DNA from 4 places in the Streptomyces sp. NPDC004065 genome. Region 4 is predicted to be linked to each of the others. Evidence: riboswitches for the same ligand, from Rfam matches in the RefSeq annotation. Region 4 holds a riboswitch; each other region holds the start of a gene.
What was found. Region 4 has a riboswitch for cyclic di-AMP ahead of ACI2LW_RS02310 (NlpC/P60 family protein). Riboswitches for the same ligand answer to the same signal wherever they lie in the genome.
Positions count from the first base shown of each region.

Region 1: it holds a riboswitch for cyclic di-AMP, as region 4 does, so the genes downstream of both, ACI2LW_RS21550 (transglycosylase family protein) here and ACI2LW_RS02310 (NlpC/P60 family protein) in region 4, are expected to answer to the same signal.
Region 2: it holds a riboswitch for cyclic di-AMP, as region 4 does, so the genes downstream of both, ACI2LW_RS03270 (transglycosylase SLT domain-containing protein) here and ACI2LW_RS02310 (NlpC/P60 family protein) in region 4, are expected to answer to the same signal.
Region 3: it holds a riboswitch for cyclic di-AMP, as region 4 does, so the genes downstream of both, ACI2LW_RS15570 (M23 family metallopeptidase) here and ACI2LW_RS02310 (NlpC/P60 family protein) in region 4, are expected to answer to the same signal.

Region 1 is NZ_JBJDQT010000020.1:122,027-127,110, reverse strand. Features, by position in the region: gene ACI2LW_RS21570 (exopolyphosphatase) at 1-562, opposite strand, end outside; gene ACI2LW_RS21565 (DUF501 domain-containing protein) at 559-1,107, opposite strand; gene ACI2LW_RS21560 (septum formation initiator family protein) at 1,134-1,610, opposite strand; gene eno (phosphopyruvate hydratase) at 1,789-3,075, opposite strand; gene ACI2LW_RS21550 (transglycosylase family protein) at 3,405-4,097, opposite strand; cyclic di-AMP (ydaO/yuaA leader) riboswitch at 4,102-4,269, opposite strand; gene ACI2LW_RS21545 (transglycosylase family protein) at 4,452-5,084, opposite strand, start outside.
Region 2 is NZ_JBJDQT010000001.1:724,152-729,235, forward strand. Features, by position in the region: gene ACI2LW_RS03265 (polyprenyl synthetase family protein) at 1-254, opposite strand, end outside; cyclic di-AMP (ydaO/yuaA leader) riboswitch at 892-1,073, shown strand; gene ACI2LW_RS03270 (transglycosylase SLT domain-containing protein) at 1,076-1,558, shown strand; gene ACI2LW_RS03275 (Cof-type HAD-IIB family hydrolase) at 1,595-2,401, opposite strand; gene ACI2LW_RS03280 (FAD-dependent oxidoreductase) at 2,717-3,925, opposite strand; gene ACI2LW_RS03285 (ATP-grasp domain-containing protein) at 4,043-5,084, opposite strand, start outside.
Region 3 is NZ_JBJDQT010000012.1:115,761-120,844, reverse strand. Features, by position in the region: gene ACI2LW_RS15580 (HPr family phosphocarrier protein) at 1-92, shown strand, start outside; gene ACI2LW_RS15575 (GntR family transcriptional regulator) at 507-1,205, opposite strand; gene ACI2LW_RS15570 (M23 family metallopeptidase) at 1,406-2,179, opposite strand; cyclic di-AMP (ydaO/yuaA leader) riboswitch at 2,192-2,355, opposite strand; gene ACI2LW_RS15565 (M16 family metallopeptidase) at 2,855-4,243, opposite strand; gene ACI2LW_RS15560 (M16 family metallopeptidase) at 4,240-5,084, opposite strand, start outside.
Region 4 is NZ_JBJDQT010000001.1:517,439-522,522, forward strand. Features, by position in the region: gene pcrA (DNA helicase PcrA) at 1-1,683, opposite strand, end outside; cyclic di-AMP (ydaO/yuaA leader) riboswitch at 1,907-2,080, shown strand; gene ACI2LW_RS02310 (NlpC/P60 family protein) at 2,088-3,704, shown strand; gene ACI2LW_RS02315 (tellurite resistance/C4-dicarboxylate transporter family protein) at 3,732-4,733, shown strand; gene ACI2LW_RS02320 (hypothetical protein) at 4,711-5,064, opposite strand.

The DNA.
Region 1 (5,084 bases), on a different contig from region 4:
TCTGCTTCTCGGTGGGCGGGTCGCTCACCACCCCGTCCCGGACCAGATGACGCTCCGTCATGCGCACGCAGCCCACGTCCACCGAGCGGGCGGCGCTCACGTGTTCGCTCCCCACGACGAACTCCGTGGAGCCGCCGCCGATGTCCACCACCAGGAAGGGCCGGGCGAGGTCCGCACGCCCCGTCAGTTCCTTGGTCGCGCCCGTGAAGGAGAACTCGGCCTCCTGGTCGCCGGTGATCACCTCCGGTTCGACGCCCAGGATGTCCACCACGCCGCGCACGAACTCGTCCCGGTTCTCGGCGTCCCGGGAGGCGGAGGTGGCCACGAAGCGCAGCCGCTCGGCGCCGTGCCGCTCGATGATCCCGGCGTACTCGCGGCAGGCCGCGAAGGTCCGCTCCAGCGCCTCGGGGGCGAGCCGTCCGGTGCGGTCCACGCCCTGGCCGAGCCGCACGATCGTCATGCGCCGGTCCAGCTCGACCAGCTCGCCGGTGGCGGGGTCGGCGTCCGCGACGAGCAGCCGGATGGAGTTCGTGCCGCAGTCGACGGCGGCGACCCGGGTCACCGGTCCCCCTCCCCGGTCTCCTCGTGGTCCGCGGGCACCGTCACGCACGGCCCCTTGCGCCACCACTCGGGCAGCAGGGCGATCGCCTCGTCGCCCAGCGGGTTCACGCCCGGCCCGGCGGCCAGCGAGTGGGCGACCAGGACGTGCAGGCACTTGACCCGGTCGGGCATGCCGCCCGCGCTCGGGAAACCGGTCAGCTCCTCGATCTCGTCACGGCGGCGGATGTAGTCCTCGTGCGCGGCGCGGTAGGCCGCGGCGAGCTCGGGGTCGGTGGCCAGCCGCTCGGTCATCTCCTTCATCACGCCCTCGGCCTCCAGCGTGCCGATGGCCGACGCGGCGCGCGGGCACGTCAGGTAGTACAGCGTCGGGAAGGGCGTGCCGTCGGGCAGCCGCGGCGCGGTCTCCACGACGTCCGGCTGTCCGCAGGGGCAGCGGTGCGCGATGGCGCGCAGGCCGCGCGGCGGCCGTCCGAGCTGCTGCTTGAACGCCTCCACGTCCGCGTCGGTGGGTGCGGTGCGCTCGGTGGGCGGCGGGGGTGTTTCCATGCCTGTACGAAGATCTCTCTCTGCGTTCACCGGTGGGCGGCGTCGGACTTGTCGACGCCGTACCAGACGTTCGTGTACCAGGGGCGGCGGGCCGTCTCCCGCTCGGTGCGCGACTGCCGGGCCGGCCCCGGGTCGACCACGGTGTACCCGGTCTCCCCGGGCATCACGTAGTGCAGCCGCTGCCGGATCTGCTGCTCGGCGTACGCGTCGTCCTGCCAGCGTGCCTTGAGGTCGCGCAGCTGTTCCACCCTCTGCTGGGCCTGCTGCCTGTCGTGGCGCAGATCGGCGATCTCGGCGCGCTGGGAGACGTACTGGCGCATCGGGTAGGCCAGCGCCACCACCAGTGAGCAGACCACCAGCGCGAGCAGCGCGGCGCGTCCGGTGAGCCGGGAGCGGCGGGCCTGCCGCCGGGTCTGGGAGCGGTAGACCCGGGCCGCGGTCTGCTCGCCGAGCAGCCTCAGCCTGGTCGCGGTGGAGAACCGGTCCCGGTCCCTGCCAGCCATCGTCCCGCCTTCCGTTCCCGTCCCTCGCGGTGGTCCTTCACGTCCTTCACGCGCGTACGTCCCCGGACACGGTACGGGACCGGTACGGGGACGTACGTACGACCGGCTGAGGCTCGGCCCTCAGCGGCTGATCGGCTCAGCCCCTGAAGCTCAGCCCCTGAAGCTCAGCCCTTGGAGCTCAGCCCTTGAAGCGCGGGAAGGCCGAGCGGCCGGCGTACACCGCGGCGTCGTCGAGGATCTCCTCGATGCGCAGCAGCTGGTTGTACTTGGCCACGCGCTCGGAGCGGGCCGGGGCGCCGGTCTTGATCTGGCCGCAGTTGGTGGCGACGGCCAGGTCGGCGATGGTGACGTCCTCGGTCTCGCCGGAGCGGTGCGACATCATGCACTTGAAGCCGTTGCGCTGGGCCAGCTCGACGGCGTCCAGGGTCTCGGTGAGCGAGCCGATCTGGTTGACCTTCACCAGCAGGGCGTTGGCGGTGCCCTCCTCGATGCCGCGGGCGAGGCGCTCGGGGTTGGTGACGAACAGGTCGTCGCCGACGAGCTGGACCTTGTCGCCGAGCTTGTCGGTGATGACCTTCCAGCCGGCCCAGTCGTCCTCGAACAGCGGGTCCTCGATGGAGACGAGCGGGTAGGCCGCGACGAGCTCCTCGTAGTACTCCGTCATCTCGGCGGCGGAGCGCTCCTTGCCCTCGAAGAGGTACTTGCCGTCCTTGTAGAACTCGGAGGCGGCGACGTCGAGCGCGAGGGCGATCTGCTGGCCGGGGGCGTAGCCGGCCTCCTTGATGGCCTCGAGGATGAGGTCGAGGGCCTCGCGGTTGGAGCCGAGGTTGGGGGCGAAGCCGCCCTCGTCGCCGAGGCCGGTGGCCAGGCCCTTGCTCTTCAGGACCTTCTTCAGGGTGTGGTAGACCTCGGCCCCCCAGCGCAGCGCCTCGGAGAAGGACTCCGCGCCGATCGGGGCGATCATGAACTCCTGGATGTCCACGTTGGAGTCGGCGTGCGAGCCGCCGTTCAGGATGTTCATCATCGGCACCGGCAGCAGGTGCGCGTTCGGGCCGCCCAGGTAGCGGAACAGGGGCAGGTCGCTGGCCTCGGAGGCGGCGTGGGCGACGGCGAGCGAGACGCCGAGGATGGCGTTGGCGCCGAGGGAGCCCTTGTTGTCGGTGGCGTCCAGGTCGAACATGGCCTGGTCGATCAGGCGCTGCTCGGTGGCGTCGTAGCCGACCAGCTCCGGGCCGATCTGCTCGATGACGGCGAGGACGGCCTTCTCGACGCCCTTGCCCTGGTAGCGGTTCGGGTCACCGTCGCGGAGCTCGATGGCCTCGAAGGCGCCCGTGGAGGCGCCGGACGGGACGGCGGCACGACCCGTGCTGCCGTCGTCGAGGCCGACCTCGACCTCGACCGTGGGGTTGCCTCGGGAGTCCAGGATTTCCCGGGCTACGACGACGTCGATGGACGGCACGAGCATCTCCTTCTTGGATGTGACGCTTGAGGTGCACGGCTGGAGTGCCTTGCGACTAGAGCCTAACCGTCCCGGGCCGTCGGCCGGCCGACCGACCGTCCCGTGGACAGGGTGACGGTACCCATTGTTCCCGTCCGGAACAAACAAGAGAGGGAAACCGGCCGGAAGAAGCCGCGAGGAGCACGAGGAGAAGGAAAGGAAAAGCCCCGCCCCGGTGCGTACGGGGGAGAACGCACCGGGGCGGGGAGCCCGTGGGGACGGGGGACGGGCCCGCGGGACCCCGCGGTGGGTGCCGCCGCCGTGGGGGCCTGTGGTGCCGGGCTACCGGCGGGCCGTCACTTCAGGTGCAGCTGCTGGCCCGGGTAGATGAGGTCGGCGTCCTGGACGATGTCCTTGTTCAGCTCGAAGAGCTTCGCCCAGCCGCCCTTGACGTGGTGCTCGGCGGCGATGGTGCTGAGGGTGTCGCCGGAGACGACCTTGTACTCGCCGTCGCCCTTCGCGACCTTCTTGCCGGTCGGGGTGGTGACGGTCTTCTTCGGGGCCGGACGCGTGGCGGAGCGGCCCGCCCGCTGCTCGGTGGAGCGGGTGGCCGTGCCGCTCTTGGCGGTGCTCTTGCTCTGGCCCGAGGACGGGGCGGCGGAGCCGCCGGTGTAGGCGGCGCCGGACAGGCCCTTGCCGCAGACCGGCCAGGCGCCCTTGCCCTGGCCCGCCAGCACCTTCTCGGCGACGGCTATCTGCTGCGACTTGGAGGCGAGGTCGGCGCGCGGGGCGTAGGCGGTGCCGCCGTACGCGGCCCAGGTGGAGTTGGTGAACTGCAGGCCGCCGTAGAAGCCGTTGCCGGTGTTGATGGACCAGTTGCCGCCGGACTCGCACTGGGCGACCGTGTCCCACTCGGAGGCGGTGGCGGCGGAGGCGTTGCCGGCGGCCATCAGCGGAGCGGCGACGGCGGCGCCGGTGACACCGGCGAGCGCGACGGCGCGGGTGGCCTTGGACGGACGGCGGTGCTTGCCCTTGCCGGAAAACAGCATGGATGGATCCCCTCACCGACGCCTGCGAGGTGAGCTGTCGGGTTCGGGCCGGTTGAGTTGCCCGGCCGTGCCTCTCGTGCGAGGCACGGCTTCACCCCCAGCCGCTCCGGCGAACTGCCCGGCGCGGCACTTACCTTGGGTCCCCCGCTCCTGCCTGCGGCGCGTGACGCGACGACTGTTCCCGTGCGGCCGCTGGCAGGATTCGGCGTTGCGGCAGCCGGGGCTCGCGGTGGCGAACGGTCACGACCGTAGACATGTGATCGCCCGGATTTCAAAGACGATCACGGCTTCTGAGACTCATCCCACACTTTCACCGAAAGGGACATTCGGTGCGAAGTGTGACGTGAACTCGGCCTAGTTCCGGGTGTTTTGGACCGGGACATCCAGGGTCTGACCGGCGGAGATGTGGTTCGGGTCGGATCCTATGGCCGACTCGTTGGCCTCGTAGAGCGCGCGCCATCCGCCCTCCACCGCAAGGGAGTCGGCGATGGACGCGAGGGAGTCGCCGGAGCGGACGGTGTAGTAGTCCTCGGAGAGCGTGTGCGCGCCGTCGCCGTCCCGCGAGGCGTGACGGCCGGAGGAGGCCGCCGTGAGGCTCTCCTCCGGATCCTCCTCGGCGCTGCCGCCGCGGTGCCGGCCGGCGCCGAGCGCCCCGGTGTCCACCAGGGCGGAAGAACCCACGATCTGTTCGGAGTTGTCCGGCTTGTCGGTTCCGGGGCTCACCGAGGGAGAGGTGGTGGCACCGCCGGCCCGGTCACCCTGGGCGGGCGCGCCGGCAGCGGCGGAGCCGTCCTGGCCGGCGGGCGAGGAGGCCGTCGGGGAGGGCTTGGCGGAGGAGCCGTCCGGCGAACCGGAGGAATCGGGTGAACCGGTGGAGTTCGCGGAGGATCCGGATGAACCGGTGTCATCGGACGAGGAGTCGGACAGGCCGGGGTCCTTGACCGTGGACGAGTTGGACGAACCGGACCCCTTGGACGATCCGGAGCC
Region 2 (5,084 bases), 210 kb from region 4:
AGCTCCACGACCACGGCCGACGGCACGACCCCCGGCGCGTAGGGGTCGCCGAACTGGGCCGCGAGCATCACGAGCAGCGGCCGGAACCGTTTCCCGCCTGCCCTCACGAGGTGCTGCGCGGCCTCCGTGATGAAGGGGACCTCGCTCTTGGTGGCTTCGAGCAGCCCTTCCTCGACAGCCGCCAACCCGGCCTGGACATCGGCTTCGAGAGCCTGGTCCCGCACGCTCAGCCCGAACGGCCCGACGACGGTCACGAGGGGTCTCCTGTCTGCTGGTGTCTGCTGCGGCTACACGGTTTGTCGATAGGTCGCTGCCATCACTCGAGTCAGCGTATCCGGTCACCTTTCGATCACCACCAGCGCCCACCGATACAGGCCAGGCGGTATCGAAACACGGCCGATATGTTTTTGATCAACCTATATGAGTAGATATTTATCGACTTATCGCTCCCCGGCCATCCTTCCCCTTCCCTCTCCCTCCCCTCCCTCTTCGCACACACACCCACACCTACACACGTACGAACACTCCACCGGGCCGCGCGACGTGACGACTGTCACGCACGCCGGCCCCGTTTCCCTTTCCCGGACATACGGGAGTCCGATTCACCCCTATTAGCACTCGAATTCCCGTTGGCGGTAAATGCTCTCCCGCACGCCAAACCGTGAGTTGGGTCACGCCCACTCCCTGGCGCCACCCTCATCCCCTCACCTCCGCAACCCTTTGCGCGCAAGCCAGTTGACCCTTGGCAAACGCAAAGGATCAAGCGCCTCATACACGGTTGATCAAGGTCAATAGGGACGAGCTGTGCGTCAGCCACTTGTTCCGGACATGTGCTCTCGCATACGTTCCGGGCCGTCGGGTGGACGCCGAATCCTGCCGCCGCCCGACAACCCATCGAATGAACCGTTCACGGCAGGAGCGGGGGACCCAGGTAAGCCGCTGGACCGGCCGGTGCACACCCGTGCCGTGCGCCGTCCGGAAAGGCTCGGGGTGAAGTCGCGTCCCCAGGGACGCGGCCGGGCACCTCCCCGCCCGAACCCGACAGCTCACCTCGCAGGCGGCGGAGAGGAAGACCATGTCTGCACTCGGCCTGTGCCGTACCCGTCCCGCTCGTCTCATCCGCACCCTCGCCGTCGCCGGCACGGGTGCCGCCGTTCTCGCCATGCCGCTCGTCGGCGCGACCAGCGCCGCCGCGGCCACCCCGGCCGCGACCAAGACGGCCGCCACCGTCGGCTACCCCAACAACCTCGACGGCTGGATCCGGGCCTCCCTCGCGCTCATGGCGAAGAAGGGCATCCCGGGCACCTACAACGGCATCCACCGCAACGTGATGCGCGAGTCCTCGGGCAACCCGCGGGCCATCAACCTCTGGGACTCCAACGCCGCCAAGGGCATTCCCTCCAAGGGTCTGCTCCAGGTCATCGACCCGACCTTCAAGGCGTACCACGTGTCCGGCACCTCGTGGGACATCTACGACCCGGTCGCGAACATCACCGCCGCCTGCAACTACGCCGCCGCCCGGTACGGCTCGATCGACAACGTCTTCGGCGCCTACTGACCGGCCCCGCCCGGGGCCGCGCCCTGACAAGCGGCCCTAGGCGAACAGTCGTTCGAGGACGACGGCGATGCCGTCGTCCTCGTTCGACGTCGTGACCTCGTCGGCCACCGCCTTCAGTTCGGGGTGCGCGTTGGCCATCGCGACGCCCCGCGCGGCCCACTGGAACATGGGGATGTCATTGGGCATGTCCCCGAACGCCAGGGCGCTCTCGCGGCCCAGCCCCAGACGCGCGGCCGCGAGCGCCAGCCCGGTCGCCTTGGTGATCCCGCATGGCTGGAGTTCGACGGTCCCCGGGCCCGACATGGTGACCGACACCAGGGACCCGACCACACCGCGGGCGGCGGCCGCCAACTCGTCGTCGGACAGCACGGGATGGCGCAGCAGCACCTTGCTGATCGGTGCGCGCCACAGGTCGTCGCGCCGCTCGACCCGCACGGCGGGCAGCGTCGGGTGCGGCATGCGGTACCCCGGCTCGATGAGCGTGAGCCCGTCGAGCCCGTCCTGGTCCACGGCGGCGTACACCTCCCCCACCTCGGCCTCGATCTTGCCGAGCGCGGTCTCGGCCTGCTCCCGGTCCAGCGTGACCGACCACAGCATGCGGTCGGCGCCGGCGTCGTAGAGCTGCGCGCCCTGGCCGCACACCGCGAGCCCCGTGGCGCCCAGGGCGCCGAGCAGTTCCCGTACGCGCGGCGCCGGACGGCCGGTGACCACCAGGTGCCGGGCACCGGCCGCGGCCGCCCGCGCGAGCGCGGCGAGGGACCGTTCGGACACCGTGTCGTCGGCGCGCAGCAGCGTTCCGTCCAGGTCAGTGGCGATGAGGGCATATGCGAGGGGAGCGGCCATGATCAGAGAATACGGACCCGCCCGCACCGGCCCGTCGGGAACCGGACGTTCGCGTTCCCACCGCCCGGGGTCCGCACCCCACCGCCCCCAACCGCCGCCCGCCGCGGGGTTCGCACCCCGTTCCTCCCCACCGCCTCCCGCCGCAGGGTTCGCACCCCGCCCTCCAGAACCGCCCGCCCAGCCGGGCCTGCCCTCCAGAACCGCCCGCCCAGCCGGGCCGGTCCGCCCAGCCCGCCGGTCCACCGGTCCGCCGAACCGCCCGGCCGGTCCGCCGGGGCGCGCGGGCCGGCCACCCGCCGCCCCGCCGCGGGAACTTCAGCCGTGTGCCGCCGCCAGGTGCCGGGCCAGCCTCGGGGAGGCGAACTCCGTGCCGCACACGAAGCGCATGACCGGACCGTAGGAGGCCGCGGCGGGCAGGCCAGTGAAGTACAGGCCGGGCACCGAGGAGACGTAGCCGGCGCCGAGTTCCGGGGCGCCCCGGCTGACGGCCAGCTCGGTGCGCAGCTCGTGGCCGAGGAACCCCATCGCGGCGATGTCGACCCGGTAGCCGGTCGCCGCGATGACATGGTCCGCGGTCAGTTCCTGGGTGCGGCCCCCCAGGGTCCGCACGGTCAGCGCCGCACCGCCGCCTCCGGCCCCGGCCTCGGCGCGGACGACCCGGCTCACCTCCTGGACCGCGACCGTGCCCTCGAAGCGGTCGCGCAGCCACCAGGCGCCCAGCGGGCCGAGCACCCGGCGGACCAGGTAGTGCCGGGTGCGGGCGGGCAGATGGCGGTAGGGGTGGGGGTAGTAGCTCAGCGCCCACAGCGACCAGGCCCGGCCGAAGGGCGACTCGGGGCGCAGCCGGGGCTGCCGCCAGGGCGGGGCGCCGAAGGCCACCTTGCCGCGCCCCCGCGACACCACCCGCACCCGCGCGCCGGCCTCCGCCGCGAGCACCGCCGTCTCCAGCGCCGACTGCCCGGCGCCCACGACGATGAGCTCCTTGCCGGCGAACACGGAGAGGTCGTGGTGCTGGGAACTGTGCGAGACGGGTCCGGTGGGCGCCGGGCCGTCCGGCGCCGCCGCGGCCAGCTCGGCCGGCAGGTGGGCGAGGCCCGACAGGCCCGTGGCCACGACCACCGCCCGTGCGGCGAACTGCTCACCGGAGTCCAGCTTCAGCTCGAAGCCCCCGCCCGGCCGCCGGTCGGCGGACACCACCCGCACCTGTTCCAGCCCGGGCACCAGCCTGTCCTGGAACCACTCGCCGTAGGCGATGAAGGTCTCGACCGGGATGAGGTCCTCGTCGGTCACGAGCCTGCGGATGCCGGCCGCGTCGCAGTAGTCGGCCAGGGTGTGGCCGGGCTGCGGGCAGTCGATGGTGGAGGCGGCCGGGGTCGACTTCAGCACCATCCCGGCGGGCATGTGGTCGCGCCAGCTGACCATGGGCTCGCCGAAGACGCGGACGGGAATGCCGCGCGCTCGCAGATGGGCCGCGGTGGACAGGCCGAACGGCCCGGCACCGATGACTGTTACCGGATGGTTCACGAAGTCCCTCCCCAGGACGTACGACGTGCGGATGCGTCACTTCGTGGGCCGGCCGGACGACGGGACGGCCGCCGCCGGAACCGGTGCGGCGCCGGTCCGGGCGGGGCGGCCGGCGCCCTAACCGGCGGTGCTGCCGCGGCGGTTGGTCCGCCACAGCTGGTACAGGTGCTTCGCGCCCGGCCGCACGAAGCGCGCGAGCATGGTGAGGAACGGCAGCGGGTCGTCACCCGCCAGCCAGGCCAGCTCGGTCCCGCTCGCCCTGGCCGGCGCGTGCGGAGTCGTATAGCCGCTGCGGCGGTAGGCGAGGAGCGCGGGCAGGTCGATGTTCTCCACGACGAACCGGCGCCCGGCCCGCTGCTCCCCCTCCGGAACGGGGCGCCCGGTCAGGTCCAGATGCATGGCGCGCACGACGTCCACCCCGGACTCGCTCTCGAAGAGGCGGAACTGGGCGCCCATGCGCGGGTTGAAGTCGAGCAGCTTGTACTGCCCGTCGCGCCGGTCGAAGCGCAGGTCGAGGTCGATGATGCCGGTGAAGCCGATCTGCTTGATGAAACGTGCGGCGATGTCCGCGAGTTCCGGGTTGTCCACGACGTACGCGCTCGCCGTCATGCCCGCGTGCGGCGGCCAGGAGCGGACCTTGACGCCGGTGAACATCGCGAGCGGGGTGGCGTCCCGGTCGAAGTAGGCGTGCACGATCCAGTCCTCCGCCTCCTCCCGCGGCAGGTACTCCTGGAGGATCACCGCGGGCCGCTCCCCCCAGTCGCGGGCGAGCGCGAGCAGGCCCTCGCGGGTGGTGATGCGGGTGGTGCCCCCGACGGCGGGCCGGCTGCGGCGGACGAACGCCTCGCGGTTCTTGGCCACCACCGGGAAGCGCGCCTTCTCCGCGAACGCCACGATGTCCTCGTACGTCCGCGGGAAGGCGGCCGCGGGGCTCGGGATGCCGTGCTCCACGCACAGTTCGTGCAGGCCCTGCTTGCTGGCCAGGCGGCGCGGCAGGCCGGGGGCGACGGGCGGGAAGAGGAAGTGGCCGCCGAGCTCGTCCTGGTGCTCGGCGATCAGGACGGCCGCCTCCTCGTCGGTCGGCACCAGGACGGCGGGGCGGCCGATGCGGCGGCCGATCCGCAGCAGGCCCTCCACCAGGTGGTCCGCCTCCTCGGTG
Region 3 (5,084 bases), on a different contig from region 4:
TGGCCTCCGACGCCGAGGGCGCGGACGCCGCCCTGGACCGGCTGGCCAAGCTGGTCGCCGAGGGTCTGGAGGAGCTGCCCGAGACGGTCTGAGCCGTCGGTCCGCTCGTGCGGCGGGACCGCGTCACCCGTTCCGGGAGGCGCGGTCCCACTGCTTTCGGGACCGCCCGCCTCGCCGACGAGGGCGGCGCGCACCCCGCCCTCGTCGGCGGGCGCGGCGCGTACCCCTCGTCGGCGGGCGCGGCGCGCACGCCCTTCCCGGCGCGCCCCGCCTCAGCGGCTCGCGCGATTCCTGCCGGACGCGCGTTTCTCGTCGGGCATGCGTTTCTCGTCGGACACGCGTTTGTCGTCGGACACGCGTTTCATATCGCATCCGTGCACCCACGCCCCGCGCATCCATGCACCCGTGCTCCGTATTCCGCGCACACGGAAAATGGGCATGCGGAAATACGTCCGCGGAAATACGTCCGCCGAATATCCCCCCCCTCTTTGTATACGGCCCTCGTGTTAATGCCGAAGGCCCGACATGTTGACGGGATGTTGCGAAGTCCTCACTCGGTCGGCCCGGTCCGCCGCCGCGCCCGGACGGCGCAGCCGGTGCGCGCCCGTCGCGCGCTCGGCGTGCACGGCCGTCAGCGCCCGCGCGCGCTCACCGTCGCCGCGCGCCACGGCATCCACAATGGCGCCGTGCTCGGCCCAGGACTCGGCCGGGTCGGCGGGCGCGTCCACCGTGTACATCCAGGCGATCTTGTGGCGCAGCTGGGTCAGCATCGAGGTCAGCGCGGGGCTGCCGCAGGCCTGGGCCAGCGTCTCGTGGAACCAGCCGCCCAGGGAGCGCAGATCCTCGCCGCCGCCCGTCCTGGCCCGTTCCTGGCCCAGCCTGACCAGGCCGCGCAGCACCTTCAGATGGGACTCGGTACGGCGCTGGGCGGCGCGCGCGGCGCCCAGCGGCTCCAGCAGCAGGCGCATCTCCAGCAGGTCGGCGGCCTCCTGCTCGGTGGGCTCGGCCACGCACGCGCCGGCGTGCCGGCGGGTGACGACGAAGCCCTCGGCCTCCAGGGTGCGCAGCGCCTCGCGCACGGGGACGCGGGAGACGCCGTAGCGGCGGGCGAGGACTTCCTCGGTGAGCCGGCTGCCGCGCTCGTGGACGCCGGCCACGATGTCGTCCCGGATCGCCGTGCACACCGAGTGCGCCGGAATACGCATGACCGACCTCCGCCTTAATCCCCGCGAAACGCCGTCGATTGGCGTCCGTTCGACCGACTCTATTGCAGCGGCGGGGAATTTCCGACGGCGGGCCGGAATCCATGGATATTTTTTGGACAGCGGCCGAACAAAACGGCGACGGCCCCGGCTCGATGAGCCGGGGCCGTCGTCCTGCTTGCGTGCGGCTGCGTCTCGGACCCTCAGACGTTCACGCCGTGCGCGCGCAGATAGCCCAGGGGGTCGATGTCGGAGCCGTACTCCGGGCTCGTGCGGGCCTCGAAGTGCAGGTGCGGGCCGGTGACGTTGCCGGTGGCACCGGAGAGGGCGATCTGCTGCCCCGGGGTGACCTTCTGCCCCACGGACACACCGATGGACGACAGGTGGCCGTACTGGGTGTAGGTGCCGTCGTTCATCTTGATGACGATCTGGTTGCCGTACGCCCCGCCCCAGCCCGTCTCGACGACGGTGCCGTAGCCGACCGCGTGGACGGAGGTGCCGGTCGCGGCGTGGAAGTCGATGCCGGTGTGCGAGCCGGAGGACCACAGGGAGCCGCCGGTGCGGTAGCCGGTGGAGACGTACGAGCCGGCGATCGGCGCCACGAACGTGTTGAGGCGCTTGCGCTCGGCCTCGCGGGCGGCGCGCTCCTTGGCCTCGCGCTCCTTCTTGGCCTGCGCCGCGGCCTTCTTGCGCGCGGCCTCCTCGGCCAGCTTCTGCTGGGCGGCCTGCTCCTGGGCCAGGGCCTGGGCGTCGATCCGCGCGGCGACGGTGTCGCCGAGGGTGACGACGGGGGTGAGACCGGTGTCCTCGGGGGCGGGCGCCTCGGCCGCGGGGGCCTCGGCCGCGAAGGCCGGGGCGGCGGCGAGGGTGCCGATGACGCCGGTGGTGGTGAGGGCCGCGACGCCCGCCGCGCGGGCGGTGGTGCGGTGCACCCGGGTGGGACGGCGGTGCTTCCCGGTGGCGCGCGTGAACGCCATGTGGTGGCTGGTCCTTTCCTTCCCTGTCGCCTACCGGGTTAGCTGACGGGTTCGGAGCAGGAAGGTCTCCTACGGACCCCCTCGCTGGCCGCGTGGGCGTCCGATTCACCCCAGGGACTGGATGGGTCCCCGGCTCCCCTGGCTCGCGCCGTACGGGGACTCGGCGATGGCTGTCCGGTGCCGCGGGTGCGGCGCACTGCCCGACGAACAGCCGGACCGACGCTAAGGGGGGTCGCGTTCAATTCCCAAACGGAACCGAGGTTTTGTAGCGCAGACCACAGGGCAGACGGGCAGCCTCTCCCTCAATTCGGACATGACGGGGCCCTGGTGACGCATCGGTCACCAGGGCCCCACGCGCGCGTGCTCCGCGCCGGCCGCCACGCGTGCCTGACGGGTCGTCCGCCGCGACGTTTGCGGTGACGGAGCGTCCGCCGCGCGTGCCGTGGCGGGCCGTCCGCCGCGCGTGTGTGACGGTCGTCCGCCGCGACGTTTGCGGTGACGGAGCGTCCGCCGCGCGTGCCGTGGCGGGCCGTCCGCCGCGCGTGTGTGACGGTCGTCCGCCAGGGCGCGGGCGGTGGCGGGACCGCCCGCCGCTGTGCTGTGACGGGCGTCCGCCGCTGGTGCCGTGGCGGGCGTCCGCCGCTGGTGCCGTGGCGGGCGGCCGCCGGGCGGTCGCTACTCCGCCGCGACGACGGTGACTTGGCCGATGCCGAGGGCCTCGACGGGCTCCTTGATCTTCGCCGCGTCACCGACCAGCACCGTCACCAGGCGGTCCACCGGGAAGGCGGCCACCACGGCGGCGGTGGCCTCCACCGTGCCGGTGGCGGCGAGCTGCTGGTACAGCGTCGCCTGGTAGTCGTCCGGCAGGTGCTGCTCGACCTGGTCGGCGAGCGTGCCGGCCACGGCCGCCGCCGTCTCGTACTTCAGCGGCGCCACGCCGACGAGGTTCTGCACGGCGACGTCCCGCTCGGTGTCCGTGAGGCCCTCGGCGGCGAGCTTGCGCAGCACCGCGAACAGGTCGTCCAGGGCCGGGCCGGTGTTCGGGGTGTCGACGGAGCCGCTGATCGCGAGCATCGCCGCGCCCGAGCCGTCCGGGGGCGAGAGCAGCACCTGGCCGAACGCCCGCACGCCGTAGGTGTAGCCCTTCTCCTCGCGCAGCACGCGGTCCAGGCGGGAGGTGAGGGTGCCGCCCAGGCAGTAGGTGCCGAGCACCTGGGCGGGCCACACCCGGTCGTGCCGGTCGGGGCCGATGCGGCCGATGAGCAGCTGGGTCTGGACCGCGCCGGGACGGTCCACGATCACCACGCGGCCGGTGTCGTCGGCGGTCACCGGCGGCACGGGCCGCGGCTTGGCCGGAGAGCCGTTCCAGGCGCCCAGGGTCCGGCCGAGCAGCTCGTCGAGGTCGATGCCGGCGAGGTCGCCGACGACCACGACGGTGGCCGTGGCGGGGCGCACGTGCCGGTCGTAGAAGGCGCGGACGGCCGCCGCGTCGATGCCGGCGACGGTCTCCTCGGTGCCCTGGCGGGGCCGCGACATGCGCGAGGTGGCCGGGAACAGCTCCTTGGACAGCTCCTTGGCGGCCCGGCGGGAGGGGTTGGCCAGCTCGTGCGGGATCTCGTCGAGCCGGTTGCGCACCAGGCGCTCCACCTCGCTGTCGGCGAAGGCCGGTGCCCGCAGCGCGTCGGCGAGCAGGCCGAGCCCCTTGGCCAGGCGGGAGGCGGGCACCTCCAGGCTGAGCCGTACGCCGGGGTGGTCGGCGTGCGAGTCGAGGGTGGCGCCGGCGCGCTCCAGCTCGGCGGCGTACTCCTCCGCGGAGTGCTTGTCGGTGCCCTCGGAGAAGGCGCGCGCCATGATCGTGGCGACGCCGTCCAGGCCGGCCGGCTCGGCGTCCAGAGGCGCGTCGAGCAGCACCTCGACCGCGACGACCTGCTGGCCCGGGCGGTGGCAGCGCAGCACCGTCAGGCCGTTGTCGAGCGTGCCGCGCTCCGGCGCCGGGAACGCCCACGGCCTGGCCTCGCCCGCCCGGGGCTGGGGGTGGAAGTCCATCGTGGCGAGCTCGGTCACTTCGCCGCCTCCTCGGTGTCGTCGGTGGCCGCGGCGTCCGCGTCCGGTGCCTGTTCCTGTGCGTCGTCGTCGGCGGCGGCGGTCGGCTCGTAGACGAGCACCGCGCGGTTGTCGGGGCGCAGACGGGCCTTGGCGACCTCCTGGACCTCCTCGGGCGTCACCTCGAGGACGCGCTGGACGGCGGTGAGGGCGAGCTGCGGATCGCCGAACAGGACGGCGTAGCGGCACAGTTCGTCGGCGCGGCCCGCGACGGTGCCGAGCCGGTCCAGCCACTCGCGCTCCAGCTGGGCCTGGGCGCGCTCCATCTCCTCGGCCGTCGGCCCGTGCTCGGCGAACCGGGCCAGCTCCTCGTCGATGGCGGCCTCGACGACCGGGACCTCCACGTCGCCGGAGGTCTTCACGTCCAGCCAGCCCAGGGAGGGCGCCCCGGCCAGCCGCAGCAGGCCGAACCCGGCGGCGACGGCGGTGCGGTCGCGGCGCACCAGGCGGTTGTACAGGCGGGAGGACTCGCCGCCGCCGAGGACGGTCAGCGCCAGGTCGGCGGCGTCGCACGCGCGCGTGCCGTCCTGCGGCAGCCGGTAGGCGGCCATCAGCGCGCGGGCCGGGACCTCCTCCTCGACGACCTCGCGCAGCTGCTCGCCGATGACCTCGGGCAGCGAGCCGTCGCGGGGCTCCGGCTTGCCGTCGTGGGACGGGATGGAGCCGAAGTACTTCTCGATCCACGCCAGCGTCTGCTCCGGGTCGATGTCGCCGACGACCGAGAGGACCGCGTTGTTGGGCGCGTAGTAGGTGCGGAAGAACGCGCGCGCGTCCTCCAGGGTGGCCGCGTCCAGGTCGGCCA
Region 4 (5,084 bases):
GACGGTGGCCGGTCCGGCGCCGGACTCCACGATCGTCCGCAGGTCCTCCATCAGCGTGTTGAACCGCTTGACGGCGTTCGTCGACCGCGCGGCCATGCCGTACGCCTCGTCGACGCGGCGCAGCGCCTGCGGGAAGCTGATCCTCTCCCGCTGGGCGAGGGCGTCGATCATGGCCTCGGCGCGCTCGCCGATGCCCCGCTTGGGCACGTTGAGGATGCGGCGCAGCGGGACGGAGTCCTCCGGGTTGGCCAGCACCCGCAGGTAGGCGAGGACGTCCCGGACCTCCTTGCGCTCGTAGAAGCGGACCCCGCCGACGACCTTGTAGGGCAGGCCGACGCGGATGAAGACCTCTTCGAAGACACGGGACTGGGCGTTGGTGCGGTAGAAGACCGCGACGTCCCCGGCCTTCGCCTCGCCCGCGTCCGTGAGGCGGTCTATCTCGTCGGCGACGAACTGCGCCTCGTCGTGCTCGGTGTCGGCGACGTACCCGGTGATGCGGGCGCCGGCGCCGGCGTTGGTCCACAGGTTCTTCGGGCGGCGCGACTCGTTGCGCTCGATGACCGCGTTGGCGGCGGACAGGATCGTCTGCGTGGAGCGGTAGTTCTGCTCCAGCAGGATCGTCGTCGCGTCCGGGTAGTCCTCCTCGAACTGGAGGATGTTGCGGATCGTCGCGCCGCGGAAGGCGTAGATCGACTGGTCGGCGTCACCGACCACGCACAGCTCGGCCGGACCCGGGTCGTCCTCGCCCGGCGGCACGTCCACGGGCCGCTCGGCGGTGCCCACGAGCTCCCGCACCAGGGCGTACTGCGCGTGGTTGGTGTCCTGGTACTCGTCGACCAGCACGTGCCGGAAGCGGCGGCGGTAGTGCCCGGCGACGTCCGGGAAGGCGCGCAGCAGGTTGACCGTCGTCATGATCAGGTCGTCGAAGTCCAGGGCGTTGGCCTCGCGCAGCCGCGACTGGTAGAGGGCGTAGGCCTGGGCGAGGGTCTTCTCGAACCCGTCGGTGGCCTGGGCCGCGAAGTCCTCCTCGTCGATCAGCTCGTTCTTCAGGTTGGAGATCTTCGCGCTGAAGGACTTCGGCGGGTAGCGCTTGGGGTCGAGGTCCAGGTCGCGGCAGACCAGGGCCATCAGGCGCTTGGAGTCGGCGGCGTCGTAGATCGAGAAGGAGGAGGTGAAGCCGAGCCGCTTCGACTCCCGGCGCAGGATGCGCACGCACGCGCTGTGGAAGGTCATCACCCACATGGCGTTCGCACGCGGGCCGACGAGCTGCTCGACGCGCTCCTTCATCTCGCCCGCGGCCTTGTTCGTGAAGGTGATCGCCAGGATCTGGCCGGGGTGCACGCCCCGCTCGGCCAGCAGGTGGGCGATACGGTGCGTGAGCACCCGGGTCTTGCCGGAGCCGGCGCCGGCCACGATGAGCAGCGGGGAGCCGGAGTGCACGACGGCGGCGCGCTGGTTGTCGTTCAGCCCCTCGAGAAGCGCGGCCGGGTCCGCCACCGGACGGTGGGCGCCGTCGCGGTAGTACGCGTCCCGGTCCGGGGGCACGTCGAACTTCCCCCCGAACAGATCGTCCGGAACCGGCTCCGGCGCATGATCGTCCTCGGGTGGCGGCGGGGGCTCCTCCTCGTGGCCGCGGGGGGCCTGGAGGTCCGCCAGGAAGCTGTCGTCAAAGAGGCTGCTCATCGCTCTACGAGTCTAGGGCGCCCCACCGACATCCCGTGGCCGCCCCGGAAACCCGGCCGGTTCCGCTCACAGCGCGCAGCCGCCCCGTCACGGCAGCACGCCGCGGAACACCAGATCACGAAAACGTATCGGGCATATCGCACATCAACCTTCACACAAGGCACACGAGTTGGCTACGGTGCGGTCGGGCCGCTCGACCCCCACCGGTGAACGTCGCCGGGCCGCGCGGCCTCCGCCGAATCCGGTTGCCGCACCGCCGTGCGGGCCCGGAGCCGGGGACCCACCGACCCCGAGGTGAATCGGTCCGCACGCCGCCCGCGCGGCGAGGACCGTAGGGCAACCCTTCCAGCAGCCCGAACCTGACAGCTAACCCGGCAGGCGGACGATGGAAGGAGTCGCCTCCCTTGGCGTCGCACCGCAAGACGGGCCCCGCCGCCCCCGCTGTTACGCGCGTAGCGGGCCTCGGCACGCCCGCCCTGGCCACGGCCGCCCTCACCTCTGTGGCCCTCTTCCCCCAGTCCGCCGAGGCCGCCGACCCCGGCGGCCACGGCGGCCACGGCGCCCGGCCGAGCGTCGAGGAGGTCGAGAAGAAGATCGACGACCTCTACCGCCGGGCGGAGTACGGGTCCGGCGACACCGGCAGGACCCAGCGGACGGGCCGGACGACCGAGAAGGCCGGCCGGAGCGCGAAGACGGAGAACGCCGGCCGGAGCGAGAAGGCGGAGAACGCCGACGGGGCGGATCGGGCCGACGCGGACCGGAGCCGTCGGGCGCCGGCCGGAGCACGGACCGGCAGGCAGCGAGGGCTGATGTCCGGTCTCTTCGACGACGCCCCCAAGCGCACGGACGTGCTCACCCGGGCCCGCGAGATGCTCAGCGCGTTCACCGCCGCGCAGGGCCGGCCCGCGGCCGACGCGCCGGAGGACGCCGCCGCGCTGCTCGCGAACACCCCGCAGGGCTACTTCGACCAGGCCCAGGTCCTGAGCCGGCTGACGGCACGCCGCACGAACCTGACCACCGGCCCGGCCGGGCGCCGGCCCTCGGCGGCAACGGCCCCGGAGGAGCACGCGGCACCCGCGACGCTCCCCGAGTCACCGGCGACGGCGGCCCGGACCGCACCGGTCACCCCGGCCCCACCGACCACGCGGCCCTCGCAGCCCTCGCAGCCCTCGCAGGCTGCCGCCACCCCGCACACGGGGGTCACGGCCCCCACCGCACCCGCCGCTGTCACCGCCCCCGCCCAGCCCCCGCACGACATCCGCGCGGCCAAGGCGGCCGTCCAGAGGAAGCTGGCCGACGCGCGCGCACTGCTCCGGACGCTCGCCCTCCAGCAGCGGACCGTCCAGGCCGAGTCCCCGGCCCCCCGGCCCGCCGCCCCCGGTCCGCTCGCCCATGCCCCGGCGCACGCCCCTCTTCCCCAGCCGCCGGCGCACGACCCGTTGAGCCCGCCCCCGGCGCACGACCACCTCACCCGGCCCCCTGCGCCCGAGCCGGCCCCGCGGTCGGCCCCGCGGTCGGCACCGCAGCCGCCCTCCGCACCGCCGTCCGCCCCGCTGCCGCCCACACAGCCCTACGCCCACCCCTCCCCGTCGTCGCTCTCCCCGTCCTCGCCCGCCCCCTCGTCGTCCTCGCCCGCCCCCTCGTCGCCCTCCTCCCGATACGCGGCCAGGGCCGAGAGCGCGCTCGCCTTCGCCCGGGCGCAGATCGGCAAGCCCTGCGTCTGGGGTGCCGCCGGCCCCGGCTCCTACGACTGCTCCGGTCTGACGGCCGCCGCCTGGAAGGCCGCGGGCGTGCCCCTCCCGCGTACCGCGCGGGCCCAGCGCGAGGCGGGGACGGCCGTGCCGCTGTCCGAGGCGCTCCCGGGCGACCTGGTCTTCTTCCACGAGGACGGCGGCCACGTCGGCATCTGCGCCGGCGACGGCATGGTGATCCACGCCCCCGGGCCCGGTGCCTGCGTCCGCGAGGACCCCGTCCACCAGGAGGGCGGGCCGGCCGTGCACAGCGTGGTGCGCCCCGCCTGACGGGGAAGGCTCCCTAGCATCGGGGCCATGCCCGCCGCCTCCCGCCTCCGCGCCTGGCAGGCGCGGCGCCCGCCCGCCGCCGGAGCCGCCGTGATGGCGACCGGCATCCTGTCGCTGGGGCTGCACCTGACGGGCGCCGCCTGGCTGTCGGTGGTGTTCCTCGCGCTGGCGTGCGCCGGCTGGCTGGCGATGGCCTGCGACTTCGCCGTACGTCTGCTGCGCGACCGGTCGCGCTGGGCGGCGGAGGCGGGGACGCCGGGCGCGCTCACCGCGGTCGCGGCCACGGCCGTGCTGGGCACCCGGTTCTCGGTGCTGGGGGCGCAGACCCTCGCGGCGGCGCTGCTGGCACTGGCCGCCGCGCTGTGGCCGGTGCTGCTGGTGCCGGTCCTGCGCGGCTGCCGGCGGCCCATGCCCGGCTCGGTGTTCCTGTGCTGCGTGGCCACGGAGGGGCCGGCCGTCCTCGGCGTCACCCTGGCCACGGCGGTGTCCGCGACCTGGCTGGTGCACGCGGCACTGGTGCTGTTCTGGCTCGGGCTGGCGCTCTACGTCCTCGCGCTCTCCTGCTTCGATCGGCGGCAGGTGGTCGAGGGGCCGGGGGACCAGTGGGTGGCGGGCGGAGCGCTCGCGATCTCGGCGCTCGCCGGGGCGGAGCTGACCGCCGTCGGCAGTGGGCCCGTCTACCTGTGGAGCGACGACGACAGCGGTGTTCTGCGCTCGGTGACCATCGGTCTGGTCGTGCTCGACCTGTGCTGGTTCGCCGTGCTGCTCGTCAGCGAGGTCGTACGGCCCCGGCTCCGCTACGACGTGCGCCGCTGGTCGACGGTGTTCCCGCTCGGCATGTCGGCGACGGCGGCGCTGACCGTCGCCGCCGCCCTGGACATCCGGTGGCTCGCCGGCTGGGGGCGGGTGCTGCTGTGGATCGCGGTGGCCGTCTGGCTGGCCGTCGCGGTAGGGGCGGTCCGCCAGGCGTGCGAGGAGCTGGACTGGCTGCGCAGGCCCGAGGGGCTCAGGTCCACAGCACGGCGATGAAGACGTTGGCCGTGGTGAGCAGCCCCACCAGGCCGAACATGCCCTTGTCCACCTTCTCGTCGTCCCGCTTGACGTAGACCAGGCCCAGGATCACGATCAGCAGCGCGAGCTTCACGCCGATCTTGACCGTGTCGACGTGGTGGTCCTGTGCCTCGTTCAGGCCGACCAGCACGACGCCGGTGACCAGCATGGTCAGAGCGCCGTGCAGCATGGCCGGCACGAACCGCGCCGTGCCGCGGCCCATCGCCTTCATCTGGGTGAGGAAACCGCCGAGCAGCGCGGCGATGCCGATGATGTGCAGGCCGACGAAGAGATGGATGAGTACGTCCATGGCCCGGGAGCCTAATCAGC